Regions from separate parts of the Streptomyces sp. NPDC001373 genome, predicted to be linked through region 1. Evidence: riboswitches for the same ligand, from Rfam matches in the RefSeq annotation. Region 1 holds a riboswitch; each other region holds the start of a gene.

The links. Region 1 has a riboswitch for cyclic di-AMP ahead of ACFY15_RS19825 (M23 family metallopeptidase). Riboswitches for the same ligand answer to the same signal wherever they lie in the genome.
Region 2: another riboswitch for cyclic di-AMP. It lies ahead of ACFY15_RS14570 (peptidoglycan DD-metalloendopeptidase family protein); the one in region 1 lies ahead of ACFY15_RS19825 (M23 family metallopeptidase).
Region 3: another riboswitch for cyclic di-AMP. It lies ahead of ACFY15_RS26515 (transglycosylase family protein); the one in region 1 lies ahead of ACFY15_RS19825 (M23 family metallopeptidase).

Annotation. Positions count from the first base shown of each region.
Region 1 is NZ_JBIAWQ010000008.1:113,180-122,742, forward strand. Features, by position in the region: gene ACFY15_RS19815 (M16 family metallopeptidase) at 1-1,300, shown strand, start outside; gene ACFY15_RS19820 (M16 family metallopeptidase) at 1,321-2,688, shown strand; cyclic di-AMP (ydaO/yuaA leader) riboswitch at 2,904-3,063, shown strand; gene ACFY15_RS19825 (M23 family metallopeptidase) at 3,076-3,882, shown strand; gene ACFY15_RS19830 (GntR family transcriptional regulator) at 4,085-4,750, shown strand; gene ACFY15_RS19835 (HPr family phosphocarrier protein) at 5,032-5,313, opposite strand; gene ACFY15_RS19840 (GNAT family N-acetyltransferase) at 5,526-8,330, shown strand; gene ACFY15_RS19845 (DUF5998 family protein) at 8,378-8,962, shown strand; gene ACFY15_RS19850 (alkaline phosphatase family protein) at 8,962-9,563, shown strand, end outside.
Region 2 is NZ_JBIAWQ010000005.1:276,485-286,047, reverse strand. Features, by position in the region: gene ACFY15_RS14610 (transketolase family protein) at 1-588, shown strand, start outside; gene ACFY15_RS14605 (GAF domain-containing protein) at 614-1,159, opposite strand; gene ACFY15_RS14600 (ATP/GTP-binding protein) at 1,156-1,800, opposite strand; gene ACFY15_RS14595 (DUF742 domain-containing protein) at 1,778-2,206, opposite strand; gene ACFY15_RS14590 (roadblock/LC7 domain-containing protein) at 2,203-2,646, opposite strand; gene ACFY15_RS14585 (ATP-binding protein) at 2,694-4,421, opposite strand; gene ACFY15_RS14580 (MBL fold metallo-hydrolase) at 4,662-5,873, opposite strand; gene ACFY15_RS14575 (SGNH/GDSL hydrolase family protein) at 6,051-6,836, opposite strand; gene ACFY15_RS14570 (peptidoglycan DD-metalloendopeptidase family protein) at 6,999-7,994, opposite strand; cyclic di-AMP (ydaO/yuaA leader) riboswitch at 7,999-8,184, opposite strand; gene ACFY15_RS14565 (tyrosine-protein phosphatase) at 8,495-9,313, shown strand; gene ACFY15_RS14560 (aspartate aminotransferase family protein) at 9,375-9,563, opposite strand, start outside.
Region 3 is NZ_JBIAWQ010000013.1:91,860-101,422, reverse strand. Features, by position in the region: gene ACFY15_RS26535 (exopolyphosphatase) at 134-1,075, opposite strand; gene ACFY15_RS26530 (DUF501 domain-containing protein) at 1,072-1,626, opposite strand; gene ACFY15_RS26525 (septum formation initiator family protein) at 1,678-2,166, opposite strand; gene eno (phosphopyruvate hydratase) at 2,257-3,543, opposite strand; gene ACFY15_RS26515 (transglycosylase family protein) at 3,963-4,685, opposite strand; cyclic di-AMP (ydaO/yuaA leader) riboswitch at 4,688-4,856, opposite strand; gene ACFY15_RS26510 (transglycosylase family protein) at 5,125-6,222, opposite strand; gene ACFY15_RS26505 (cytochrome P450) at 6,350-7,624, opposite strand; gene ACFY15_RS26500 (globin domain-containing protein) at 7,746-8,948, shown strand; gene ACFY15_RS26495 (nucleoside triphosphate pyrophosphohydrolase) at 9,124-9,563, opposite strand, start outside.

The DNA.
Region 1 (9,563 bases):
GACCGAGCACCGGCTGGCCAACGGCCTGCGCGTGGTGCTGTCCGAGGACCACCTCACCCCGGTCGCCGCCGTCTGCCTCTGGTACGACGTCGGCTCCCGGCACGAAGTCAAGGGGCGGACCGGTCTGGCTCACCTCTTCGAGCACCTGATGTTCCAGGGCTCGGCGAGCGTACCGGGCAACGGGCACTTCGAGCTCGTCCAGGGTGCCGGAGGCTCGCTGAACGGCACCACGAGCTTCGAGCGCACCAACTACTTCGAGACGATGCCGGCCCACCAGCTGGAGCTCGCCCTGTGGCTGGAGGCGGACCGCATGGGCTCGCTGCTCGCCGCCCTGGACGAGGAGTCCATGGAGAACCAGCGCGACGTCGTCAAGAACGAGCGCCGCCAGCGCTACGACAACGTCCCGTACGGTACGGCCTTCGAGCGGCTGACGGCCCTCTGCTACCCCGACGGCCACCCGTACCACCACACCCCGATCGGCTCCATGGCCGACCTGGACGCCGCCTCCCTCGAGGACGCCCGGACCTTCTTCCGCACGTACTACGCGCCCAACAACGCCGTCCTGTCGGTCGTGGGCGACATCGACCCCGAGCGCATCCTCGCCTGGGTCGAGAAGTACTTCGGCAGCATCCCGGCGCACGACGGCAAGCAGCCGCCCCGCGACGGCACCCTGCCCGAGACCATGGGCGGGCAGCTCCGCGAGGAGATCGTGGAGGAGGTCCCGGCCCGTGCGCTGATGGCCGCCTACCGCCTCCCGCACGACGGCACCCGTGAGTGCGACGCCGCCGACGTGGCGCTGACGATCCTCGGCGGCGGGGAGTCGTCGCGCCTGCACAACCGCCTGGTCCGCCGCGACCAGAGCGCCGTCGCGGCCGGCTTCGGCCTGCTGCGCCTGGCCGGCGCGCCCTCCATGGGCTGGCTGGACGTCAAGACCTCCAGCGGCGTCGAGGTGCCCGCCATCGAGGCGGCCGTGGACGAGGAGCTCGCCCGGTTCGCCGCCGAGGGCCCCACGGCCGACGAGATGGAGCGCGCCCAGGCGCAGCTCGAGCGCGAATGGCTGGACCGGCTGGGCACCGTCGCCGGCCGCGCCGACGAACTGTGCCGCTTCGCGGTGCTGTTCGGCGACCCGCAGCTGGCGCTGACGGCCGTCCAGCGCGTCCTGGACGTCACCGCCGAGGAGGTGCAGGCCGTGGCCGCCGCCCGGCTGCGCCCCGACAACCGCGCGGTCCTGGTCTACGAGCCGCTGACCGGCGCCGAAGAGAACGACGAGAGCGACGAGAACGAGGGGGCGGAGCAGTGAGCGACACCGCAGCCGTCACGATGGACTTCCACCCGCAGCCCCAGGCCGGCGAGCCCACGCCGTGGGCCTTCCCCGCCCCCGAGCGCTCCACCCTCGGCAACGGCCTGACCCTGCTGCGCTGCCACCGCCCCGGCCAGCGGGTCGTCGCGGTCGAGGTCAACATCGCGGCCCCGCTCGACGCCGAGCCCGACGGCCTCGACGGGGTGGCCACGATCATGGCCCGTGCCCTGTCGGAGGGCACCGACAAGCACTCCGCCGAGGAGTTCGCGGCCGAGCTGGAGCGCTGCGGCGCCACCCTCGACGCCCATGCCGACCACCCCGGTCTGCGCGTCTCCCTGGAGGTCCCGGCCTCCCGCCTGCCCAAGGCGCTCGGGCTGCTCGCCGAGGCGCTGCGCGCGCCGGCCTTCGACGACGGCGAGGTCGCCCGGCTGGTGCGCAACCGGCTGGACGAGATCCCGCACGAGCAGGCCAACCCGCAGCGCCGCGCCGCCAAGGAGCTCTCCAAGGAGCTCTTCCCGGCCACGCTGCGCATGTCCCGCCCGCGCCAGGGCACCGAGGAGACGGTCGCGCGGATCGACGCCGCTGCCGTCCGCGCCTTCTACGAGGCCCACGTGCGCCCCTCCACCACCACCGCGGTGGTCGTCGGCGACCTGACCGGCACCGACCTGGACGCCGTCCTCGCCGACACCCTGGGCGCCTGGACGGGCGGCACCGCCGCGCCCCGGCCGGTGCCGCCGGTGACGGCCGACGACACGGGCCGCGTGATCATCGTGGACCGGCCCGGCGCGGTCCAGACGCAGCTGCTGATCGGCCGGATCGGCCCGGACCGGCACGACATCGTCTGGGCGCCGCAGGTCCTGGGCACGTACTGCCTCGGCGGCACCCTGACCTCCCGCCTGGACAAGGTGCTGCGCGAGGAGAAGGGCTACACGTACGGCGTGCGCGCCTTCGGCCAGGTGCTGCGCTCCACGGCCGACGGCAAGGGCGCCTCGATGCTCGCCATCAGCGGCTCGGTGGACACCCCCAACACCGGTCCGGCGCTGGAGGACCTGTGGCAGGTGCTGCGCACCCTCGCCGCCGAGGGCCTGACGGACGCCGAGCGGGACGTGGCGGTGCAGAACCTGGTGGGCGTGGCCCCGCTGAAGTTCGAGACGGCCGCCTCGGTCGCCGGGACCCTGGCCGACCAGGTCGAGCAGGAGCTGCCGGACGACTACCAGGCGCGGCTGTACGCGCGGCTGGCCGAAACCGGTACGGCGGAGGCCACTTCGGCGGTCGTCAGCGCCTTCCCGGTGGACCGGCTGGTCACGATCCTCGTGGGCGACGCGGCGCAGATCGAGGAGCCGGTCCTGGCCCTCGGCATCGGTGAGGTCACGGTCGTCGCCAACTGACCGGAGGCCGACCGGCAAATGACCGGCGGTCGGCCTGTTTTCGAGGGGGCCCGGTGGAGCATCCACCGGGCCCCCTTTGTCCGTTTGATGGTGTGGTTTCAGGTATGCGGTGTGGCGTACGCAACAAATCCGCGCGTCTGTTTGGCGATTGACTGATGATCCGCCTAGCGTCAGGCGTGCTGTCCGTCACTTGTGCCAGCCGCACCCGCGGCACCGGGCAGCGATCGCCGAGTCCCCGTCAGGCGCGAGCCTGGGGAGCCGGGGACCCACATCAGTCCCTGGGGTGAATCGGACCGCCTCGTCAGAGGGGGCCCGTAGGAGACCTTCCTGCTCCGAACCCGTCAGCTAACCCGGTAGGCGAGAGGGAAGGAAAGGATCACCCCCGCCATGGCGTTTGGCAGTCGTGCAGCCGGTTCCGGTAAGCACCGTGGTTCGAGCCGTCTGAGCCGCAAGACCGCCGGTTACGCCGGCATAGCCGCCCTCGCCACCACGGGCGTGGTGGGCACCCTGGCGGCCCCGGCCTTCGCCGCCGACTCCCACGGCGGCCCGTCCCTCGAGGACACCGGCGCGCTGAACGCCGTCGTCGTCGCCGACGGCCTCCAGGACGACATCGAGACCCAGGCCGAGACCCAGCAGAGCGCCGCCGAGGCCGTCGCGGCCCAGGCGCAGGCCGAGGCCGACGCCAAGACGCGCGCCGCCGAGGCGAAGCGCACCGCCGAGGCCAAGGAGAAGTCCGAGCGCGAGGCTGCCGAGAAGGCCGCCGAGGAAGAGGCCCGCAAGCGCCTCAACACCTTCGTGGCCCCGATCACCGGCTCCTACGTCAGCACCCAGTACGGCGCGGGCGGCGGCATGTGGTCCTCCGGCAGCCACACCGGCATCGACTTCCACGCCGACGAGGGCACCGTCGTCCACGCGGTGGGCGCGGGCACCATCGTCGAGGCCGGCTGGGGCGGCGCCTACGGCAACAACGTCGTGATCCGCCACAACGACGGCACCTACACCCAGTACGGGCACATGGACTCGCTGAGCGTCTCGGTCGGCCAGACGGTCTCAGCGGGCCAGCAGATCGGCCTGTCGGGCTCCACCGGCAACTCCAGCGGCCCGCACCTGCACTTCGAGGCCCGCACCGGCGCCACGTACGGCACGGACATCAACCCCCTGGCCTACCTGCGCCAGCACGGTGTCGGTATCTGACCCCGCCCCTCTTCGAAGAAGGCCCCGGCTCCCCGAGCCGGGGCCTTCTTTGTTCCGCCGGTTCCGCCGGTTCCGCCGGTTCCGCCGTTCCGCGCGCTTAATCGTTCCCGATTTCCGGGCTTTCTCGGAAATCCTCACGTGTTGCAATAGAGTCGCAGTCGCAGCACGTTCGATCGGAACGAAACCCAGCGGAGGTCCGGCCTTGCGTATTCCGGCGCACGCGGTGTGCACAGCCATTCGTGACGACATCGTCTCCGGTTTCTTCGGGCCGGGCGGCCGGCTGACCGAGGAGGTGCTGGCCCGCCGGTACGGGGTCTCGCGCGTGCCGGTGCGCGAGGCGCTGCGCACGCTGGAGTCCGAGGGGTTCGTCACCACGCGGCGGCACGCGGGGGCCTGCGTCGCGGAGCCGAGCGAGCAGGAGGCGGCCGATCTGCTGGAGCTGCGGATGCTCCTGGAGCCGCTGGCCGCCTCCCGCGCGGCCCGGCGGCGCACCGAGGCGCACCTGAAGGTGCTGCGGGGGCTGGTGCGGCTGGGTCAGGAGCGGGCCAGGAGGGCGCAGGGGGAGGATCTGCGGGCGCTGGGGAGCTGGTTCCACGAAACCCTGTCCCAGGCGTCCGGCAGCCCCGGGCTGATCGCGCTGGTGACGCAGACCCGGCGCAAGATCGCCTGGATGTACGACGTGGGGGCGCCGGTGCGGCCGGTGGACTCCTGGGCGGAGCACGGGGCGCTCGTGGACGCGGTCGCGCGGGGGGACGCGGAACGGGCCCGCGCGCTGGCCGCGCTGCATGCGGAGCGGGCGTCGGGCGCGTTCCGGCCGAAGGCGAGGACTTTGCAACGCGCCGTAAACACGGCAGGGGGCCGGAATTAACACCGGGTGCGTAGAAAAGGGATCCGCCGTGGAATTCCCTTTCGGCCGCGCCGGTGCGTTCCGGCCAATTCCGGCTGCGCGGATGCCATCGATACGTATTTCCGGCGGAGCGGTTATTCGCCGGGGTCGGGGCCGGGGCCGGGGCCGGGGCCGGGGCCGGGGCCGCTCCGCGCAGGTGCTGGCCGGGCCGCCGGAACGGCACGAAGCCGCGGCCCCCGGAACGGCACGAAGCCGCGGCCCCCGGAACGGCGGGACCGCGGCTTCGGATGGAGACGAAGGGATCAGACCGTCTCGGGGAGCTCCTCCAGGCCCTCCGCGACCAGCTTCGCGAGGCGGTCCAGCGCGACCTCCGCGCCGTCGGCCTCGGACGCGAGGACGATCTCCTCGCCGCCCTGGGCGCCCAGGCCCAGGACTGCCAGCATGGAAGCGGCGTTGACGGGGTCGCCGCCCGCCTTCGCGATGGTCACGGGGACGCCGGAAGCGGTCGTCGCGCGGACGAAGATCGAGGCGGGACGAGCGTGCAGGCCCTCGGCCCACCCGACGTTGACGCGGCGCTCTGCCATGGTGATGCCCTTCAGGTTCTCGTGGTTGTCTAGACCAGTCTCTCACGTCACCCGGAATGCTCGGACCGGCCTCGGAACCGACCCCGCGGCCGTTCGGGCCTGCTCAGCTTTGCACTGATCCGTCCCGGTACGCCTCATTCCCGGCGTATGCGCCGCCCGGCCTGTCGGAGCCGCCCGGCCGCCCGGCCGGATCCTGCCCTTAGGCTGGCCCCATGACCACCGCGTCGGACCCCTCGTACCCGGCCCACTGGGAAGCGGACGTCGTGCTGCGCGACGGCGGCACCGCCCGGATCCGCCCCATCACCACCGAGGACGCCGGGCGGCTGGTCAGCTTCTACGAGCAGGTCTCGGACGAGTCGAAGTACTACCGTTTCTTCGCCCCCTACCCCCGCCTCTCCGACCGCGACGTGCACCGCTTCACGCACCACGACTACGTCGACCGCGTCGGCCTCGCCGCCACCATCGGCGGGGAGTTCATCGGCACCGTCCGCTTCGACCGCATCGGGCCCGACGGCCGGCCCGCCTCCGCCCCAGCAGACGAGGCCGAGGTGGCCTTCCTGGTCCAGGACGCCCACCAGGGCCGCGGGGTCGCGTCCGCGCTGCTCGAACACATCGGAGCCGTGGCGCGGGAGCGCGGCATCCGGCGCTTCGCCGCCGAGGTGCTGCCCGCCAACACCAAGATGATCAAGGTGTTCACGGACGTCGGCTACCAGCAGAAGCGCAGCTTCGAGGACGGCTCCGTCCACCTCACCCTCGACCTCGAACCCACCGCCGAGTCCCTCGCCGTCCAGCGCGCCCGCGAGCAGCGCGCCGAGGCCCGCTCCGTCCAGCGGCTGCTGGCCCCCGGCTCGGTCGCGGTGATCGGGGTCAGCCGCTCCGGATCCGGCGTCGGCGCCGCCGCGCTGCGCAACCTGCGCGACGGGGGCTTCCGCGGACACCTCTACGCCGTGAACGAGGCCCGGGTGGCGGGGATGGAGGGGGACCTGCTGGACGGGGTGCGGGCCTACCGCACCGTCGCGGACATCGGCGCCCCCGTGGACCTCGCCGTGATCGCCGTGCCGGCGGAGCGGGTGCCGGACGCTGTCGCCGCCTGCGGAGAGCACGGAGTGCAGGGGCTGGTGGTGCTGTCCGCCGGGTACGGGGAGAGCGGTCCGGCCGGGCTGGCCCGGCAGCGCGAACTGGTCCGGCAGGTGCGTTCGTACGGCATGCGGCTCATCGGGCCCAACGCCTTCGGGGTGATCAACACCGCACCGGAGGTGGAGCTGAACGCCTCCCTCGCGCCCGCCCCGGCCACCGCCCGCGGGCGGATCGGCCTGTTCACGCAGTCCGGGGCCATCGGCATCGCCCTGCTGTCCGGGCTGCTGCGGCGCGGCGGAGGGCTGTCCTCCTTCGTGTCCGCCGGCAACCGGGCGGACGTCTCCGGCAACGACATCCTCCAGTACTGGTACGAGGACGAGGCCACCGACGTGGCCCTGATGTACCTGGAAACGCTCGGCAACCCCCGCAAGTTCACCCGCCTCGCCCGCCGCACCGCCGCCGTCAAGCCCCTCGTCGTCGCCCTCGGCGGCCGCCACACCCCCGCCGGGCACGTCGTCCCCGGGACCCGGCTCCCCGAGGCCACCGTCTCCGAGCTGATGCGGCAGGCCGGCGTCATCCGGGTCGACACCGTCACCGAGCTCGTCGACGCCGGGCTCCTGCTGGCCGGGCAGCCGCTGCCGGCCGGCCCCCGGGTGGCCATCCTCGGAAACTCCGAGTCCCTCGGCGTGCTCACGTACGACGCCTGCCTGACCGAGGGGCTGCGGCCGTCACCCCCGCTGGACCTCACCACCGCGGCCACCCCGGACGACTTCCGCACGGCCCTCACCGCCGCCCTGGCCTCCGAGGACTGCGACGCCGTCGTCGTCACCGCCATCCCCTGGGTCGGCGAGCGGGCCCTGGCCGACGACCTCGCGGAGGCCCTGCGCGAAGCCGTCGCCCAGGTCCCCGGCAAGCCCGTCGCCGTCGTCCACGTCGAGCTCGGCGAACTGGTCGAGGCCCTCTCCGCCGCCCGGGCCACCGCCCCCGCGGCCGCCCCGCCGCCCGTCGGCCCCGCCGCACCCCGCGATCCGGCCCCCGCCGGCGCGCCCTCCCGTACCCCCGCCCCCCACGGCCGGATCCCCGCCTACCCCGCCGCCGAGCGGGCCGTGAAGGCCCTCGCCGAAGCCGTCCGCCACGCCGAGTGGCGCCGGGCCAACGCCGACGTCCGGCACGTCCCCGAGTACGAGGACATCGACGAGAGCGGCGCCGCCGCCCAGCTCTCCGCCCTCGTCGCCGGAATCGGCGAGGGGGCCGCGCTGACCCTGGACGAGAACGCCGCCCGCGAGCTCCTCGCCCGCTACGGCATCACGGTCCTGCCCACCCTGCCCGCCCCCAGCGCCGACGCCGCCGTCCGCGCGGCCCGGGCCCTCGGCTACCCCGTCGCCCTCAAGACCACCGCCCCGCACCTGCGCCACCGCGCCGACCTGGGCGGCGTACGCCTCGACCTCACCACCGAGGCCGAGCTGCGCCGCTCGTACGAGGAGCTCACCGAGACCCTCGGCAAGCCCGCCGAGCTCCTGCCCGTCGTCCAGACGATGGCCCCGCGCGGGGTGGACACCGTCGTCCGCTCCGTCGTCGACCCCGCCGCCGGAGCGGTCCTCTCCTTCGGGCTCGCCGGAGTCCCCTCCGAGCTGCTCGGCGACACCGCGCACCGTCTGGTCCCCGCCACCGACCGCGACGCCGCCGGACTCGTCCGCTCCCTGCGCGCCGCGCCCCTCCTCTTCGGCTGGCGCGGCAGCGACCCCGTCGACACCCCCGCCCTGGAGGAGCTGCTGCTGCGGCTGTCCCGGCTGGTGGACGACCATCCGGAGGTGACCGCGATCTCCCTGGAGCCGGTCGTCGTCGCCACGGAAGGCCTCTCCGTGCTCAGCGCCACCGTGCGTGTCGCCCACCCGCCCGCGCGGACCGACCTCGGCCCGCGGACCCTGCCCAGCTACTGAGCCACGGGCAGGTAGGGGGACCCCGTACGGGCCTTAGGATGGACCTCATGGCGAAATCCGGTACGACGACCCAGGGGCTGCGCGCGGCGATCGAGCGCAGCGGCTACTACCCGGCCCTCGTGGCCGAGGCCGTGGAGGCCGCGGTGGGCGGCGAGCCGGTCTCGTCGTACGTGGTCCACCAGGAGACCACCTTCGACTCCAACGAGGTCCGCCGGCACGTGACCGTGCTGGTCCTCACCGACACGCGGTTCATCGTCAGCCACACCGACGAGCAGGCCGCCGACGCCGGGTCCCCGTCCCCGTACGCGACCACCTCGACCGAGTCGGTCAAGCTCGGCACGATCTCCTCCGTGGTGCTCAGCCGCGTCGTCGCCAACCCGGAGTCCTACACGCCCGGCCAGCTGCCCCGCGAGGTCGTCCTGACCATCGGCTGGGGCGCGGTCTCGCGCATCGACCTGGAGCCCGCCGCCTGCGGCGACCCCAACTGTGACTCCGACCACGGCTACACCGGCAACTCCACCGCCGACGACCTCAGCCTCCGTGTCAGCGAAGCCGGCGACGGCCCCGAGACGGTCCGCCAGACGCTGCTCTTCGCCCAGGCGCTCTCCGAGGCCACCGCGGCCACCCGCTGATGTCGTACTCCGCGCCGCCGAACTGGCAGGACGAACCGGAACTCCTCGATCTCGCCGGCGCCCCGGTCCCGCAGTACGGCACCGGCTCGCTCGCGGACCTGCTGCCGACCCTGGCGGCCGGCCAGGGCGTGCCCGGCCTCGCCGCCGGGATCGCCGAGCTGACCCCGGCCGACCGCAACTGCGTCTTCCTGGTCGACGGCATGGGCTGGGAGCAGATCAAGGCCCACCCGGAGTACGTCCCCTTCCTGGCCTCCCTCCTCGCGAGCTCGCGCGGCGGCACCGGCCGGCCGATCACCGCGGGGTTCCCGGCGACCACCGCCACCTCCCTCGCCTCCGTCGGCACCGGCCTGCCGCCCGCCCGGCACGGCCTGCCCGGCTACGCCGTGCGCAACCCGGCCTCCGGCGAGCTGATGAACCAGCTCCGCTGGCACCCGTGGACCCCGCCCAAGCCCTGGCAGCCGTACCCCACGGTCTTCCAGCTCGCGGACGCGGCCGGCGTGCACACGGCCCAGGTGTCCGCCCCGAACTTCCAGAGCACCCCGCTCACCCAGATCGCCCTCAGCGGCGGCACCTTCCACGGCCGGATGACCGGCGAGGAGCG
Region 2 (9,563 bases), on a different contig from region 1:
AGCTACGACTGGCCGGCCGGCGGGTACACCCACATGGCCCCCGGGGACGTGGCCCTGCTGGACACCCTGGACGGCTGGACCGTGCATGTGCCCGGCCACCCCGACGAGGCGGAGGCCCTGCTGCGGCACGCGTACGCCGCCGGGGACGACCGGGTCTACGTCCGGCTCTCCCAGATGTCGAACTCCGCCCCGCGCCCGGCAGCCGGCGATCCGCGCTTCGAGACCGTGCGGGAGGGGCGCGCGGGCGTGGTGCTCGCCGTCGGACCGATGCTGGACCACGTCCTCGCCGCGACCGAGGGCCTCGACCTCACGGTGCTGTACGCCGCCACCGTGCGCCCCTTCGACGACGCCGGCCTGCGCACCGCCGCCGGGCAGGCCTCGGCCGACGTGGTCCTGGTGGAGCCGTACCTGGCCGGGACCTCCGCGGCGGCCGCCGGCCAGGCGCTGCTCGACGTCCCACACCGGGTGCTGCCGCTGGGAGTGGGGCGCGCCGAGCTGCGCCGGTTCGGGACGATCGAGGAGCACACCGCTGCCCACGGGCTGGACGCCGGGTCGCTGCGGCAGCGGATCACGGCCTTCCTGCGCTGAGCGGGCGCCGGTCGGGGCGGGGTGTTCAGGCGGGGAGGTCCCCGGGCTCCTGGAGCAGCTCCACGAGCTCCATGGCGAGGGCCTTCACCGTGGTCAGGCCCGCCAGCCCCCACCTCCGGGGCACCACGTCCACCGCGCACACCGTGCCGAGGACGATGCCCCGCCGGTCGGTGAGCGGCGCCCCCAGGTAGGAGCGGATGCCGCTGCCGTCCACGACGGCGTTGCCCGCGAAGCGCGCGAAGTCCCGTACGTCCTCCAGGACCAGGGCCCGGCGGCGCACCACCACGTGCGGGCAGTAGCCGTGGTCGCGGGGCAGCACCCGCGCCGGGTAGGCGCTCGGCGCCGCGTGCGGCCCGTGGTGCAGTCCGGCGAAGAACTGGCGTTCCTCGCCGACGAAGTTGACCCCCGCGTACGGGGCGTCGAGGGTCTGGGCGACGCGGCGGGCGAAGGCGTCGAGTCCGGCGTCCGCCCGCTGGCCCAGGTTCATCTCGCGCAGCCGGACGGCCCGTGCGGGAGCCTCCCGGTCCACGGGGGTGAGCAGCAGGTGGCCGGTCGATTCGTAGCGGTTCACGGTGGTTCCCCCGGTGTGAAGTGGTGGGCGTACGGGTGCTGTGCTGCCGGACCCGGCTCCGCGGCGCGCGGGCCGGTGGACAGCAGGTGGTGGACGAGGGCGGCGAGCGTCCCCGTCCCCGATCCGGTGAGGCGCGCGTCGCAGCGGACGACGGGCACCTGTGGCCCGAGCCCCACCGCCCGGCGGACCTCCTCGACGGTGTAGCGGTGGCTGCCGTCGAACTCGTTGACGGCCAGGACGAAGCCGATGCCGCGCCGTTCGAAGAAGTCCACGGCGGGGAAGCAGTCGGCGAGGCGCCGGGTGTCGACGAGGACGACGGCGCCGAGCGCGCCCGCGCACAGCTCCTCCCACAGGAACCAGAAGCGCTGCTGGCCGGGCGTACCGAACAGGTAGAGGACGTGCCGGTCGTCGAGGGTGAGGCGGCCGAAGTCCAGGGCCACCGTGGTCGCCGTCTTGGCCTCCACCCCGTCGAGCGCGTCGGCGGCCCCGCTCAGGCCGCTCAGCAGTTCCTCCGTGCAGAGCGGCTCGATCTCGCTGACCGCCCCCACGAAGGTGGTCTTGCCCGCCCCGAACCCGCCCGCGACCAGGATCTTCAGGGTCGCGGGCAGGGCCGGGGCCTCAGAGCCGTCGGCGCAGGCCATCGAGCACCGCCCTCAGCAGGCACTGGTCGTCGGCGGCGAAGGACCCGCCGCCGCCCGGGAACCGCGGCGCCTGCGCCCGTACAGCCCCGAACCCCATCAGGTCGGACAGCAGGACCTTGACCACTCCCGCCGGGAGCCGCAGGTGGCCGGCCACCTCGGCGACCGTCACCGTCGGCGCGGCCGTGCAGCACCGCAGGGCGAGGGTGTGGTCGGCGCCGAGCGGGACCCTCGGCCGGACCCCGGTGGCGCTCACCAGGGACAGCAGGTCGAGGGCGACGGCGGGCCGGGTGCGGCCGCCGCTGGCCGTGTACGGGCGCATCACCCGGCCGGCCGAGTCGTCCAGCCAGGGCGTGTCGCGCAGTGCCCCGGCCCCGTTTCCGTGAGCCCCCCCGGCCCAGAGCCTCATCGCGCGGCGTCGGCGTCGGCGCCGGGACGGCGGGGCGGGGCGGCCAGGTACGGCCGAACGCTCTTGACCAGCATCGCCATCTCGTAGCCGAGGACGCCCGCGTCGGCCTCCCGGTCGGCGAGGACGGCCAGGCAGGTGCCGGAGCCGGCCGCAGAGACGAAGACGAGCGCGGTGTCGAGCTCGACGACGACCTGGCGGACCTCCGCGCCGTCGCCGAAGCGGGCGCCGGCGCTGCGGCCGAGGGAGTACAGGCCGGAGGCGAGGGCCGCCATGTGGTCGGCGCTGTCGGGGTCCAGGCCGTGCACGCAGGTGACGAGCCCGTCGTTGGTCAGCAGCACCGCGGCGCGCGTGTACGGGACGCGTTGGACCAGTCCGCCGAGCAGCCAGTCGAGATCCGAGAGGCTGCCTGTCTTCGTCTGCGTCGCCACTTCGCCGGCCATGGGGGTGTGCTCCTCGCTGGGGTTGGTGCGGGTGTTCAGTCGGGGGGTCATGTCTGCTGCTCCGGCGACTGGGCGAGGCCGAAGCCCCGCTGGAAGGCCGCCATCAGGCCGGGGTCGTGCACGGGCGGTTCGGCGTCCCCGCCGGCACGGCGGGGGGCGGGGGCCTCGCGCAGCTGCGGCGCGAGGTGCGTCTGGGCCAGGCGCCGGGGCAGCGGCGGACGGCCGTCGCGGTCCGCCCGTGCGGCGGGCACCCGGTGCGGGAGGGGGTATCCGTCGTCCGCGTCGGCGCCCCGCGCCCACACCGGCCCCCGCCCGGCCGGGGCGGCGAGCCCCTCCGGGGAGGCCGGGACCAGGCCGAGCTCCAGGGCGTGGACGGGGCCGGCGGCCGGGGCGGCGAGGAGGGCGGGCTCCGCCGGCGCGGCGGCCGGGACGGGCTCCGGGCCGGGTCCGGCCAGGACGGGCTCCGGGCCGGACCCGGCCGGGGCGGGCAGGCGGGCCGGGTCCGGGTGCGGGGTCGTCTCGGCGGTGCCCCAGGAGGTGGGGCGGGAGCCGCCCAGGGCGTCGGCTGCGTTCGGGGCCTCCGCGCCCAACAGGCCCTGGGGCAGGACGAGGACGGCGAGGACGCCGCCGTAGATGTTGGTCTTCAGCTCGACGGCGATCCCGTGCCGGCGGGCCAGCGCCGAGACCACGAACAGGCCGATCCGCCCGTCGGCCAGCAGGTGCCGGACGCTGACCTGGTCGGGGTCGCCCAACAGGGTGTTCATCCGGTTCTGCTCCTGCGGCGGCATGCCCAGCCCGCGGTCCTCCACCTCCACCGCGATTCCGGAGGTGACCCGCTCGGCCCGCACCACCACGTCGGTGTCAGGGGCGGAGAACACCGTGGCGTTCTCGACGAGTTCGGCCAGCAGGTGCACCACGTCGGCGACGGCGTGCCCGCGGACCGTGCCACCCGCGGGGGGCACCACCTTGACGCGCGTGTACTGCTCCACCTCGGCGACCGAGGAGCGCAGCACCTCGCTCAGGTCGATCGGCCGCGTCCACTGGCGCCGGGACGCGGCGCCGCCCAGCACCGCGAGGTTCTCGGCGTGCCGGCGGATGCGGGTGGCGAGGTGGTCGACGTGGAAGAGCTGCTTGAGCAGGTCGGGGTCCTCGACCGTGTCCTCCAGCTCGTCGAGGAGCGAGATCTCGCGGTGCACCAGCGACTGAAGGCGGCGCGCGAGGTTGACGAAGACCTCGACCTTGCGGTCGCTGTCACTCGGCGCGGCCGGCGCCGCGAGCCGCAGGAGCGTCCCGTGCGCCTCCTCGCGGGCGCCGCGCAGCTCCTGCGCGAGCAGCCAGAACTCGTCCACCCCGGCCGGACCGGCCTCCGGCGGCGGGGCTCCCCGGCCCGCCCGGACGGGACGCCCCGGCCGCTCCCCCCGTTCCAGGCGCTCGGCGGCCGTGCGCAGCTCCTGTCGGCCGCGCATGCTGGAGCGCCGCAGCGCCTCGCACCGGTCCCGGACGGCCTTGGCGCCGCGCCGGGCGCCCAGCAGGGCGGCGGCCAGGGCCCCCACGGCCAGCAGGGCGCAGCCCGCGAGCACCGGCCACAGCCGCGCGTCGCGCTCCCCGGCTCCCCCGCCCAGCTGCAGGGTGAAGATCACCGCGGCGGTGCCGCTTAGCCCGGCGGCGAGCGTGGGCAGGACGGCGGCGCGGACCAGTTGGGGGCCTATCTGCCGGCCGGGGCCCGTGGCGGCGTGTCTCGACGGGGCGTGGCGGGCGGCGCGGAGTCCGGACATCGGCGTCCTCGGTACGTGGGGCCCGGCCCCCGGTTCCAGTTCCCGGGGCCCGGTGTTGATCACCGGATACCCACGCTAGACCGCACGCTCCCGCGGCCGTTGCCCAGTTGGGGAACTTGGCGGGGGTGCTTCCCGCTCCCGATGGAGCGCTCGCACGACAGCCCGAATGCGCCGGGAGCGCGTACGCCCGTGCAGGTCGGAGCGTACGCGCTCCCGGATTCCGGGGGCCACGGCCTCGTTCTAGGAGCCCACCGCCTCCGGCTCGCCCAGTCCGGCCGAGAGCGCCGGGGCGGGCTCGGCTGCGCCCGTCGCGGCGGGGGCCGGGCCGGCGGCGGGGATCGCGGCGCTCGCGACGAAGGGACGCCACCAGGCCTCGGCCGGGGCGTCGGCCGCGCCCGGCTCGAAGGGCCGGCCCGGGATCGGCAGGGCGACGGCCGCCCCGGCCGCGCCGGCGGCGGCGACGGTGCCCTCGCCGGGCTCGTCCCACGGGTGCGGGGCCAGGTTGAAGGTGCCCCAGTGGATCGGCAGCATGGTGCCGGCCGGGACGCCCCCCTGGAGGTCGAGGTGGGCCCGCATGCCCTCCTCGGGCGTCATGTGGATGTCGGGCCAGTACTCCGAGTAGGCACCGATCTGGATCATCGTGGCGTCGAAGGGGCCGTGCTCGGCACCGATCTCCTTGAATCCGGGGAAGTAGCCGGTGTCCCCGCTGTGGAAGATCCGGTGCTCATCGCCCGCGACCACCCACGAGGCCCACAGGGTGAACTGCTGGTTGCGCAGGCCGCGTCCGCAGAAGTGACGGGCCGGGGTGGCCGTGAGCGAGAGGCCGGCGACCTCGGTGGACTCGTTCCAGTCCAGCTCGCGCAGCCGGCTCGCCGGCACGCCCCACCGCTCCAGGTGCGCGCCGACGCCCAGCGGGACGGCGAAGACCGTGTCGGTGCCGGCCAGCGCCTTGATGGTGGGCAGGTCCAGATGGTCGTAGTGGTCGTGGGAGATGACCACGACGTCGATCTCGCCGAGCGAGGCCAGCGGCACCGGTACGGGATGCAGGCGCTTGGGCCCGGCGAAGGGGAAGGGGGAGCATCGCTCGCCCCAGACCGGGTCGAAGAGGACCCGGCGGCCGTCGATCTCGGCGAGCACGCTGGAGTGCCCCATCCAGGTGAGGCGCAGCCCGCCGACGGGGGGCTTGGCCAGCTCGGCGAGGGTGGTGGGGTAGACGGGGATCGGCGCGCCGGGGTTGCGCCGGATCCGCTGCTCCTTGTGGAAGTAGATCCTGGCGAACTCCAGCATCGAGCCGGAAGGCCTGGTCCGGGCCCCCACCGGGTTCTGGAAGACGCCGTCGGCGAAGTTGGGCGAGCGCAGGATGCGCTCAAGCCGCGCGCCGGACGGGTCCGCGCCGAAGGCTTCGGGCCGCAGGGCGCGCAGCCGGGGACGCAGGGGAAGGGAGCCGGTCAAGGCGCCTCCTGGGTAGTGCGGGCGGGTGGGACGGGCGTACGCCCCGACCATCCCAACGCGCACCGGCTTCCCAGGATTCCGCCCGGCCGCGTCCCGGCGGCCCGCCCGGGCCTGCGGCGGGCCCCGCGAGGGGGACCCGTGGCGGGCCCGGCAGGGTGCCGGGACGCGGCGTGCGGGCTACAGCGGGAGCAGGTCCGGGCGCTTGGCCTCGACGTTGTCGCCGGAGGACTCCCCGCGCAGCCGGCGCCCGATCCAGGGCACGAGGTGCTCGCGGGCCCACTGGATGTTGTCGCGGGTGACGTCCACGGAGCCGCGCGGCGCGGCCGGCGGCCAGGGCTGGTCCGGGTCGGCCGGGACCTCGTAGCCCAGGACCTGCGCGGCGCGCAGCGCGACGCGGGTGTGGCCCTCCGGCGAGAGGTGGAGGCGGTCGACGTCCCAGGCGCGGCGGTCCTGTACGGTCTTCAGCGACCACAGGTCGAGCACCGGGCAGCCGTAGCGGTCGGCGATGGCGCGCACATGGACGTTGTACGTCGCGATCTTGCCCCGCAGGTGCTTGAGGACCGGCACGCCCCGGGTGTCGAAGCCGGTGGTGATCATGACGAGGCCGACGGCGCCGGTGAGGTCGGCCACGGCCGCCTCGAACCGGGCCGCCACGTCGTCGGGGTCGCTGCCGGGCCGGATGATGTCGTTGCCGCCCGCACAGAAGGAGACGAGGTCGGGTGCCAGTTCCTTGGCCCGGGGAACCTGCTCCTCCACGATCTGGTCGAGTACTTTGCCCCGTACCGCCAGGTTCGCGTACCGGAAGTCGTGCTCGTCGCGCTGATCCGCCAGGAGCACGGCGAGGCGGTCCGCCCAGCCGAGATACGAATCCCCGGGTCCCGGGTCCCCCACGCCTTCGGTGAAGCTGTCCCCGATCGCCGCGTACGAGCCGATGGTCTTGAGTGTCGTCTTCGTCGCTGCCACGGGAACCCATCCTTCACCCCCGCCGCCAACCTACGCCAACGTAATGAGGGGTTGACGGACCGTGATCTATACCACGCGGGGGATAAGGAATAAGTACACACGGGGCCGGGACCCCCCCTCGGGTCCCGGCCCGTGCGCGTCGGCGCTCCGCCGCGGGGGTCGTCAGATGGCGACGCCCTTGGAGCGGAGGTAGGCCAGCGGGTCGATGTCGGAGCCGTAGGACGGGCCCGTGCGGATCTCGAAGTGGAGGTGCGGACCGGTCACGTTGCCGGTGGCGCCGGAGAGCCCGATGGTCTGGCCGGCGGTGACGGTCTGCCCCGTCGAGACGTTCAGCTGGGAGAGGTGGCCGTACTGGGAGTACTTGCCGTCCGCGTGCCGGATGACGACCTCGTTGCCGTACGCGCCTCCCCAGCCTGCGGAAACCACGGTGCCCGCGCCGACGGCCCGGACGGTGGTGCCGGTGCTCGCGATGAAGTCGACGCCGGTGTGGTAGCCGGAGGACCACATGGCGCCGGGCGTGCGGTACTGGGTGGAGATGCCGCCGCTGACGGGGGCGACGAACCCGGCGGCGCTCGCGGGCGCGGACTGCGCGGCGGGCGCGGACTGCTTCATTCCGCGAGACGGGGCGGCGGAGCCCTTCAGCCCGGCGGCGCCGGCGGCGGCTTCCGTGCCCGATCCGGCGGCGGCGCCGTCGGACGGAGCGGTGTCGGCCGCGGCCTCGCCGGCCGCCGGAGCACCGCTGGAGGACTCCTCGGCCGGCGCCTCAGGCGCCTTCGCGGCGGGGGCCGCGCCCTGCCCGTCGAGGGTCAGGCGCAGGCCCGGGTGGATGAGGGAGGGGTCCTCGCCGACGGCCTCGCGGTTGTCGGCGTACAGCCGCTCCCAGCCGCCGGACAGACCGCGCTCGGCGGCGATGGCGGAGAGGCAGTCGCCCGGCACGACCGTGTAGACGGCGGGCGCGGCGGCGGGCACGGCCGCCCGGAACGCCGCCGGGGCCTGGGCGGGCGCCGCGGCCGGGGCCACGGCGGCCGGGGCGGCCGCGTGGGCGCCGGCGGCACCCATGAGCGGCAGCGCGAGGGCCGCGCCGCCCGTCCCGGCGAAGGCGATCCGCCGGGATATGGAACGGGACTTCGGACGGCGGTGCTTACCCTTTCCGGGCATGGTGAATTCCTCTCCGGCGCCTGCGAGGTGAGCTGTCGGGTTCGGACTGGAGATGTCCGGCCGTACGGGTACGTCCGCAAAGCGGATCACCGGCACGGCTTCACCCCGAGCCGTACCGGAATGGATCCGGGACGGCGTCCTGCGCGGTTCCCCCGCTCCTGCCGCGTGCGTGGTTGGTCGGGTGCGGTTTCCGGGAGGCGGCAGGACGAGGCGGTCCACCCGGATCGCTCGCGAAGGTAATCCAGTGGGACGGCGGCCAACAAGCCGCGAATTCCCTGACGCAATAGCAGGTATGAGGGATCAACGGAATTCCGGTCACCCTGCGTCCATTCCGGACCCGCAACGGCCGCCCCGGCAAAGGAATTCGGATTTCGCGATCAGGCACGCTCGGTCACCGTATGATCTGGCTCACGGAGTTCGGCCCGATCTCGCTTCCACCTACGGCAAGTTGGTTCCAACCAGAGCAATTCGGACACACGGCACCACGCGAAGGAGAACACGTGACCCAGCAGATACCTCAGGACCTCCCGGCACGGGACGAGCGCACGCCCGGGATGACCGGAGTGCGCAATTTCCGCGATGTGGGCGGTTTGCCGACCATGGACGGACGGAGGGTCAGGTCGGGACGACTGTACCGAAGCGGACATCTGGCACATGCCACTGAAAACGATGTGGAGTTCCTCGCCTCGCTGGGCCTGCACACGGTCTTCGACTTCCGCAACGGCGCCGACCAGGCCACGGAGGGCCCGGACGTGGCACTGCCGGGCGTGCGCAACGTGAACATCCCCCTCTCGGACCCGGCCGACGGCGGACGGTTCTGGAAGACGGTCCGCGAAGGGGGCCTCGACCGGCTCCGCGACCTCCTGGGCGGGGGCAGGGCGGCCGCCCGCATGGCTGAGTCGTACCGCGAGATGATCCGCGACCGCACCGCCGAGCACGGACGGGTGCTGCACGCGCTCGCCAAGGACAGCGTGCCGGCCCTGCTGCACTGCGCGGCGGGCAAGGACCGGGCGGGTCTGTCGATCGCCGTCATCCTGCTCGCGCTCGGGGTCGACCGCGAGGCGATCGTGGCGGACTACCTGGAGTCGAACGCCCCGCACAACCGCTACCGGCTGCAGCGCGCCGACGACACGCCCGAGACCCGCTCCCCCGAGGTGACCGAGCTGCTGGCGCCGCTGTTCGACGCCCGCGCCGAGTACCTGGTGGCCGCCTACGAGACCATCGACACGCACTGGGGCGGGATCGAGCGCTACCTCGCCGAGGGCCTCGGACTCGCCCCGGCGACGCGGGAGCGGCTGCGGGACCGGTTGCTGGACTGACCCGCGCCCCGGGGCCGGGCACGGCGGCAAGACCGCCGCGCCCGGCCCGGGGGCCGCACGGCTAGCGGTCCGCCACGGCCTGCTTCACCAGAGTCCGGCCGAAGTCCCACATCAGCGAGCCGCCGCCGTGCGCCTCGTCCATGACCTCCCGGAAGGCACCGACGAACCGGTCCACGTCCGCCTCGTCCACGATCAGCGGCGGAATGAGCTTGATGACCTCCAGGTGGTCCCCCGAGACCTGGGTGAGGAT
Region 3 (9,563 bases), on a different contig from region 1:
TCGGGTGGAACGCGATATTCGGCCACAGACCCGGACGACGACCGCCGCAGAAACGGCCTCGAACGGCTGGAGGGGGCGTCCGGACCCGGACCGGACCCGGACGCCCCCGCGTACATCCCCGCCGGTGGACCGCTCAGGCCGCGGACCAGGCGATGCCGTCCAGGATGTCGTGCTCGGAGACCACGACCTCGGTGGCGCCGGTGCGCTCCATGATCGCGAGGAGGACGAGGGCGCCGGCGCCGATCACGTCGACCCGGCCCGGGTGCATCACCGGGATCGCCGCGCGCTCGGCGTGGGTCGCAGTCAGCATCCGCCCGCTGATCTCGCGGACCTGCTCGTAGGAGATCCGGGAGTGGTGGATCCGCTCGGACTCGTACCGCTCCAGACCCAGGGCGATCGCGGCGACCGTGGTCACCGAGCCCGCCAGGCCCACCAGGGTGCGCGCCTCGCCCAGCGGGACCGTGGCGGCGGCCACGTCCAGGGCCGCCTCGATGTCGGCGCGCATGGCGGCGATCTGCGCGGCGTTCGGCGGGTCGGTGACCTCGCCGTCCACCACCAGGTGGCGCTCGGTCATCCGGACGCAGCCCACGTCGACCGAGCGGGCGGCGCGCACGTGCTCCTCGCCCACGACGAACTCCGTCGAGCCGCCGCCGATGTCCACCACCAGGAACGGCTTCTCCAGGTGCGCGGTGCCGGTCAGCTCCTTGGTGGCGCCGGTGAAGGAGAACTCCGCCTCCTGCTCGCCGGAGATCACCTCGGGCTCCACGCCCAGGATGTCCAGCACGCCCCGGACGAAGTCCTCGCGGTTCTCCGCGTCGCGCGAGGCGGAGGTGGCCACGAAACGGATCCGCTCCGCACCCAGCTCCTTGATCACCGCGGCGTACTCGCGGCAGGCCGCGAAGGTGCGCTCCAGCGCCTCCGGGGCCAGCCGGCCGGTCCGGTCCACGCCCTGGCCCAGCCGGACGATGGTCATCCGGCGGTCGAGCTCGACCAGCTCGCCGGTGGCCGGGTCGCAGTCGGCGACGAGGAGGCGGATGGAGTTCGTACCGCAGTCGATGCCCGCGACCCGGGTCATGCGGACTCCTCCTGCTGCTCCGCGTCCTTCTTCTCCCCGCACGGGGTGACGCAGGCGCCCTTGGCCCACCACTCCGGCAGCATCGCCAGGGCCTCGTCACCGAACGGGTTCACCCCGGGGCCGGCCGCCAGCGAGTGGCCGACCAGCACGTGCAGGCACTTCACCCGGTCCGGCATGCCGCCGGCGCTGGGGAAGCCCTGGAGCACCTCGATGGCGTCGCGGCGCTCGATGTAGTCCTCGTGCGCCCTGCGGTACGCGGCGGCGAGCTCCGGGTCCTCGGCCAGGCGGGCCTGCATCTCCTTCATCACGCCGTTGGCCTCCAGCGTGCCGATCGCGGAGGCCGCGCGCGGGCAGGTGAGGTAGTACAGCGTCGGGAAGGGGGTGCCGTCGGGGAGGCGCGGGGCCGTCTCGACGACGTCCGGCTGGCCGCAGGGGCAGCGGTGCGCGATGGCGCGCAGCCCGCGGGGCGGGCGGCCGAGCTGCTGCTGGAACGCCTCGATGTCGGCGTCGGTCGGCTCGGTCCGGTCGGTCTGGGGCGGGGGCGTCTGCATGCCTGGAGGAAGTCTCTTCGTTCGTTCGTACGTGACGGTCTTGAGGGTGGTTCAGTCGCCGGGGCGGTCGGCCTTGTCGACGCCGTCCCAGACGTTGGAGTACCAGGGGCGGTCGGACCCGCCCTGGCCTCCGCGGCGGTGCTCCGCGGCCGCGGCCCCGGGGTCGGTCATGATGTAGCCGACCTCCCCCGGGCGCAGGAAGTGCAGGTGCCTGCGCGCCTGCTGCTCCGCGTAGGCGGGGTCCTGCCAGCGCGCCTTCTCGTCGCGGAGCTGTTCGAGGCGCTTGCGCGCGGTGGCGGCCGCCCGCTGCTGTTCCGCGATCTCCGAGCGCTGGGACACGTACTGGCGCATCGGATACGCGAGGGCGACGACCAGCGTACAGAGGACGAGCACCAGCAGCGCCGCCCGGCCGGTGAGCCGGCTGCGGCGCACCTGCCGGCGGGACTGCGAGCGGTAGACGTGGGCCGCGGTCCGCTCGCCGAGCTGCCGGAGCCTGGTCGCCGTGGAGAAGGTGGAGAACCGATCCCGGTTCCCGGCCATTGATCCGCCTCCCCTGGTGCGCGCTACGCAATACGTCCCCGCACACGGTACGGGACCGAGTGCGGGGACGTAGGGAGGCCAGGCGAGGACTCAGCCCTTGAAGCGCGGGAAGGCGCTGCGCCCGGCGTACACCGCGGCGTCGTCGAGGATCTCCTCGATGCGCAGCAGCTGGTTGTACTTGGCGACGCGGTCCGAGCGGGCCGGGGCGCCGGTCTTGATCTGGCCGCAGTTCACCGCGACGGCGAGGTCGGCGATGGTGACGTCCTCGGTCTCGCCGGAGCGGTGGGACATCATGCACTTGAAGCCGTTGCGCTGGGCCATCTCGACGGCGTCGAGGGTCTCGGTCAGCGAACCGATCTGGTTCACCTTGACGAGCAGGGCGTTCGCGGAGCCCTCCTCGATACCGCGGGCCAGGCGCTCGGGGTTGGTGACGAAGAGGTCGTCGCCGACGATCTGGACCTTGGAGCCCAGGCGGTCGGTGATGGTCTTCCAGCCGGCCCAGTCGTCCTCGAACAGCGGGTCCTCGATGGAGACGAGCGGGTACGCCTCGACGAGCTCGGCGTAGTAGTCCGTCATCTCGGCGGCCGAGCGGGACTGGCCCTCGAACTCGTACTTGCCGTCCTTGTAGAACTCGGACGCGGCGACGTCGAGCGCGAGCGCGATGTCCTTGCCCGGGGTGTAGCCGGCCTGCTTGATGGCCTCGATGATGAGGTCGAGCGCGGCGCGGTTGGACTCCAGGTTCGGGGCGAAGCCGCCCTCGTCGCCCAGGCCGGTGGACAGGCCCTTGGCGTGCAGGACCTTCTTGAGGGTGTGGTAGACCTCGGCACCCCAGCGCAGCGCCTCGGAGAAGGACTCCGCGCCGATGGGGGCGATCATGAACTCCTGGATGTCCACGTTGGAGTCGGCGTGCGACCCACCGTTGAGGATGTTCATCATCGGAACGGGCAGCAGGTGCGCGTTCGGACCGCCGAGGTAGCGGAAGAGCGGGAGGTCCGAGGCCTCCGACGCGGCGTGCGCGACGGCGAGGGAGACGCCGAGGATGGCGTTGGCGCCGAGGGAGCCCTTGTTGTCGGTGGCGTCGAGGTCGAACATGGCCTGGTCGATCAGGCGCTGCTCGGTGGCGTCGTAACCGACGAGCTCCGGGCCGATCTGCTCGATGACCGCGAGGACGGCCTTCTCGACACCCTTGCCCATGTAACGGTTGGGGTCACCGTCACGGAGCTCGATGGCCTCGAAGGCACCGGTGGAGGCGCCGGACGGAACGGCAGCACGGCCGGTGCTGCCGTCGTCGAGGCCCACCTCGACCTCGACCGTGGGGTTGCCTCGGGAGTCCAGGATTTCCCGGGCTACGACGACGTCGATGGACGGCACGAGCATCTCCTTCTGGGATGTGACGCTGGGTGTGCGGTGGCGTGGGGCCTGGGACGGCCTCGCCGACTAGAGCCTAACCGGCTCCGGGCGGTCGGCCAGCCGACCGCCCGGGTCCTGGGACGAAAAAGGGGCCGAATACCCGCCTTCCGGGACATAGGGCCCCTGAAAAGTGGAGCTGCGACGGGCCTCTGACGCGCCATGCGCTCCCGTCGGCGCGGGCGCCCGGGACCCGGCGCCGGGCATGCGGGGGCGCGGCCCGGGCGTGCGGGGCCCGGGCCGTCGTGCGGTGCCCGGGCGCGGCCCGGACATGACGACGCCCGGCGCGCAGAAGGATGCGCGCCGGGCGTCGATGCCACGGGCCGTGCCGGGGTGGTGCTCATCCGCGCGCCGGCCCGGGGGCCGGCGTGCGGGTGTTACGCGGGAGTTCAGCTGAGCTTCAGCTTCTGGCCCGGGAAGATGAGGTCGGCGTCCTTGACCGTGTCCTTGTTCAGCTCGAAGAGCTTCTCCCAGCCGCCCTTGACGCCGTTGGCATCGGCGATGGTACCGAGGGTGTCGCCCTCCCGGACCGTGTAGGAGCCGTTGCCGGTCGCCGGGGTGCCGCCCTTCGGGGCGGACGGCTTCGACGGGGCCGGCTTGGAGGGGGTCCAGTTGCCGGAACCGGAGCCGGTGCTCTTGGTCTCGGTGTCGGCCTTCGGGGTGGAGGGCTTGGCCGGGGCCGGCTTGGTCTGCGGCTTCGGCTTGGCCGGGGTGGTGGTCGAGCCGCCGCCGTTGTAGGCGGAGTTGGACAGGCCGACGCCGCAGGACGGCCAGGCGCCCTTGCCCTGGCCCTTGAGGACCTTCTCGGCGATGGCTATCTGCTGCGACTTGCTGGCCTGGTTGGCCTGCGCGGCGTACGCCTTGCCGCCGTACGCGGCCCACGTGGAGGCGGAGAACTGGAGGCCGCCGTAGTAGCCGTTGCCGGTGTTGATGGACCAGTTGCCACCGGACTCGCAGGAGGCGACCTTGTCCCACTCCGAGACCGTGGCGGCGCTGGCGGAGCCGGCGGCCATCAGCGGGGCGGCGACGGCCACACCGGCGACACCGGCGAGCGTGACGATGCGGACGGCCTTGGAGCCGCGGCGGTGCTTGCCCTTGCCGGAAAGCAGCATGGAGTTCTCCTCACCGACGCCTTCGAGGTGAGCTGTCGGGTTCGGGCGGATGAGTTGCCCGGCCGCGCAGTTGCGCGTCTTCACCCCTAGCCGGTACTTGGACCGTCTCTCAACGGTCTTTCCCGGCGCCTACCTTGGTTCCCCCGCTCCTGCCAACGGCGCTTGCGCGACGACTGTTCCCTCCGGCCGCCGGCAGGATTCGGCGATGCGGTCGAAGGAGCCCGCGGTGGCGAGCGACTCAGAAGGTAGGCAGGTCTCTCCCCGATGTTCAACGTGTGATTTTGGGGAGAAACCGGCCTACTTGCCTTCCTCGGGAGTGCGTTTGCGCAGGTCGGAGCGGGGTTTGCGGAAGTTCCGGAATGAGACACGCCAGTTGTCCGGAAGAGATGCATGTCTCACTTGCCGATAACAGACATTCGCCTCTTATCGGGTGCCCGAACTACCCCTGTTTCTTGCTTAGATCCAGGTTCTGGCCGGGCTTGATGAGGTCCGCGTCCGTGCCGATGACCTGCTCGTTGGCCTTGTAGAGGGCGCTCCAGCCCCCCTTGAGGCCGTTGGCGTCCGCGATGGCCGCGAGGCTGTCGCCCGGCTTCACGGTGTACACGGGCTCCCCGGCGGCGGCTGACGCCGCGCCAGGGGCCGCGGGCACCTCGATCGCGGCCGGGCCGCGGTGCTTGCCGTTGCCGTCCGACGCGCCGGGGGCGGGAGTGGCCGAAGGGGAGGGCGTGGCGCCCGGGGTGGCAGGGGCCGTCGGGTCGACCGGGGCGGCGGGGCCACCCGGGGCCGCCGGATTGGCCTGGTTGCCCTGGTTGCTGGAATTGCCCTGGTTGCCCTGGTTGCCCTGGCCGTTCTGGTTGCCCTGACCGTTCCCGTTGCCCGGGTTGCCCGGGTTCGCCGGACCGGTGGGCGGGACGGTGGGGCCGGTGGTCGGGGTGGGCGGCACGGTGTAGTCCGGCTCCGGCATGACGGGCAGTCCGCTGGTGGCACCCAGCGGGTAGTCCGGCAGCACGCTCGGGCCGGGCGCGCCGGGCGCCGGGGTGGGCGCCCCGAAGTCCGTGGAGGACTTGCCCTTGCCGGTGTCGGGCACCGAGAAGTCGGGCCGGACCGGGCTGGGGGCGACCGGCCCGGGGGTCTTGCCCGTGTCCACGTCGGGCTTCGGCCCGCCCTTGGACAGCCCGGCCGAGGCCGAGCACAGCGACCACGCCTCGGGGCCCTGGGACTCCAGGACCCGCTCGGCGACGGCTATCTGCTGCGAGCGGCTCGCCAGGTCGGGGCGCTCGGCGAATTCGAGCCCGCCCGCGTTCTTCCACTGGTCCAGGGTGAACTGGAGACCGCCGTAGGTCCCGCCGCCCGAGTTGGCGCTCCACGTGCCGCCGCTCTCGCAGTCGGCGACCTTGTCCCACGTCGCGGTGTCGGCCGCGCTCGCGCCCGTGGCGGCGAGCAGCGGCAGGGCCAGCGCGGAGCCGGTGACTCCGGCGGTGACGACGATGGCGGGGACCTGACGGGGTCGTCTGTGGCGGCCGTTCCCGGGAAGCATGTGCCTGCACCTTTCGTATAACGGCGGGGTAACGGCAGAACCTAGCCGCCTTCGAACGGATGTCACAAGTTGGGCCGAAGACTGAATTCCGGTCAGTTCCGCGGCCCTGTCGGGCTTCGCACGCGCCTCAGACGTTCGGGACTGTGAAGCGGACGGGGAGGGTGCGCAGCCCTCGCATGATGAGTCCGCCGCGCCAGCGCAGGTCCGTAGGGGGAACGGCAAGTTCCAGATCCGGCAGACGCTTCAGCAAAGTCGCGAGCGCCGTCTGGCCCTCCAGGCGGGCGAGCGGGGCGCCCAGGCAGTAGTGGATCCCGTGGCCGTATCCAAGGTGCTGATTGTCACTCCGGGAGAGGTCGAGCGCGTCCGGGTCGGCGAAGCGCGCGGGGTCGCGGTCGGCCGCCGCGAGGACCACCAGGACGGGGTCACCGACGGCGATGTCCTGTCCGCCGAGGGTCAGCGGCTGGGTGGCGAACCGCCAGGTGGCCAGCTCCACCGGGCCGTCGTAGCGCAGCAGCTCCTCGATCCCGGTCTCCAGCAGGGCGGTCTCGCCCGCCGCGAGGGAGTCCTGGAGGAGGGCGCGCTGGCCGGGGTTCATGAAGAGGGAGTGGACGCCGTTGCCGATGAGGTTCACGGTCGTCTCGAAGCCGGCGAAGAGCAGGATGAAGGCCATCGCCGTCGCCTCGGCCTCGGTGAGGTGGTCGCCGTGGTCGCTCGCCCGGATCAGGTCGGAGATGAGGTCATCGCCCAAATCGTCCCGCTTCCGGTGGATCAGTTCGCCGAGATAGGTGCGCATCCGCTTCACCGACCGGGCGACCCCGCCGCGCGGACCGCCGCCGTGGCGGATCATCATCCCGGCCCAGTCGCGGAAGTCGTCCTGGTCCTCGCGCGGTACGCCGAGCATCTCGCAGATGGCGTAGATGGGGAGCGGAAAGGCGAACTCGTGGATGAGGTCCGCCTCCCCCTTCCCCGCGAACTGATCGATGAGGTGGTCGGTCAGCTCCTGCACGCGCGGGGTGAACTCGGCGACACGGCGCGGGGTGAAGGCCTTCGACACCAGCCGGCGCAGCCGGGTGTGGTCCGGCGGGTCGATGTTGAGCAGGTGGGTCATCAGCTCCGCCTTGCGCTCCCCGGGGATCCCGGTCTTGCCCTTGGCGTGCGCCGGCTCCGCGTGGTGCGCCGGGTTCTTGCTCAGCCGCTGGTCGGCGAGGGCCTGGCGGGCGTCGGCGTACCGGGTCACCAGCCAGGCCTCGACCCCGCTGGGGAGCTGAGCGCGGTGCACCGGGGAGTGCTCGCGCAGCCATGCGTAGGCGGGGTAGGGGTCGGTGGCGAACTCCCAGTCGAAGAGGGTCGGCGCCGGGGGGACGGAGGGGGCGGGCGGGGTGTCGGGAGTCTGCTCGTGCACCCGTCGACGGTATCCCGGCTCGCTACCGGCCATCCCTTATGGCCGGTTCGTCGCGGCTGTCCGCAGATCGGCCATCACTTGACGGCCGCTTGTCGGACATTCCTACTTCCGTCCTGTGGATGTGAGGATCTTGAAAAGCAGCTTCGCGGTGGTGGAGAGACGGGCCGAGCACGCGGTCAAGTTCTTCTACTCCCACCTCTTCTGGCACAACCCCGCGATCCGCCGGCTCTTCCCGGCGTCCTCAGAGGACATGGAGCGCCAGCGCGACCGCCTCTTCGCCGCCCTGACCCACGTCGTCTCCCACCTGGAGGGCGAGACCCTCCTCCCCTATCTCCGCGACCTCGGCCGCGACCACCGCAAGTTCCTGGTCGGCCCCGAGCACTACGCCGCCGTCGGCACCAGCCTGCTCGCCGCCCTCGCCGCGACCTCCGGCGCGGCCTGGACCCCGGAGGTCGAGAAGGCCTGGAGCGAGGCCTACCAGGTGATGGCCGACGCCATGACGGCCGGCGCCGCCGCGAGCGAGGACCCGCCCTGGTGGGACGCGGAGGTCGTGCGCCACCTCCGGTACGGGGAGGACATCGGCGTGCTGACCCTGGCCCCGCACGCCCCGTTCCCCTACCGGCCCGGCCAGCACGTCAGCGTGAGCAGCGAGCGGGTCCCCACCGTCTGGCGCACCTACTCCCTCGGCAACGCCCCCCGCCCCGACCACACGGTCGACCTCCACGTCAGCCGGATCGAGGGCGGCAGGCTCAGCACCGCCCTGGTCCGCGAGATCGGGATCGGCGAGCCGCTGCGGCTCAGCGCCCCGGCCGGACGGCTGACCCTGCGCCGCGCGGACCGGCCCGTCACCCTCATCGCCGCCGGAACCGGCTGGGCCCCCGTCCGGGCCATGCTGGAGGAGCTCGCGCAGCACCCTCCCGATCAGGACGTACGGCTCTTCCTGGCCGCCCGGGACGCCGCGCACCTCTACGACCGGCCGTGGATCGACGCGTACGCCGCCGCCTTCCGCTGGCTCGGCGTCACCTACATCACCCCCGCCCCCGGCCGCCCCCGCAACCAGGCCACCGCCCGGCTGGCCACCGCGCTCGGCAACCGGGCCCTGTGGCCGGAGCAGGACGTCTACCTGAGCGGCCCGCCCGTGTTCATGGAGGAGACGGCCCTCCTGCTGGAGGAGCTGGGGGCCCGCCCCGACCGGCTCTTCCACGACGTCGTCCCCGTCACCGGCGCAGCCCGGGGCGAGCGGCCGCTGGGCTTCGGCGAGTGGTTCCTGCACCGCCCGGCCCCGCACTGGCACAACCCGTCGGACCGCACCCCGCGCGGCTAATGCCTGCGCGCCGCCGGAAGGCATGTGGCGCGGGCGGCCGGCCGCGTACCGTCCACCTCATGCGTCCGCGCACACGGAAAGCATGTGGCGCCCACCGGCGTACTCGCGCGGGCTCGGCTAATGCCTCTGTACCCACGAAAGACATTAGCCGCGTAGGGGAGTACGGCGCGGGCGGCTACCCGCCGACGCCCTCCGCCGCCCGGATCGCGTCCCGGTAGACGCGGGCCGCCGCGCGCAGCGCCGTCTCGGGGTCGGTTCCCGCCGCCTCCGCGCGCGCCGCCAGCTCCAGCAGCTCGTACCCGACGCCCTCGCCCCGCGGCAGCTCCACGGGCACACCGCCCGCACGGGCCCGGCCGGCCAGCTTCGCCGCGAGCGCCAGACCGGGCTGGCCCAGCGGGATCCCGTCGGTGACCGACTCCCGCCGCTTCTCGACCGCCTTGGTCGCCTGCCAGTGGGCGCTGACGTCCTCCGGCGACTCGGCCGTGGCGTCCCCGAAGACATGGGGGTGGCGGCGGACCAGCTTGTCGACCAGGTCGCCTGCGACGTCGTCGATGGAGAACGCCTCCACGTCCTCCCCTTCCTCCCCGTCGCCCGGGCCGCCGCCCTCCTCGGCGA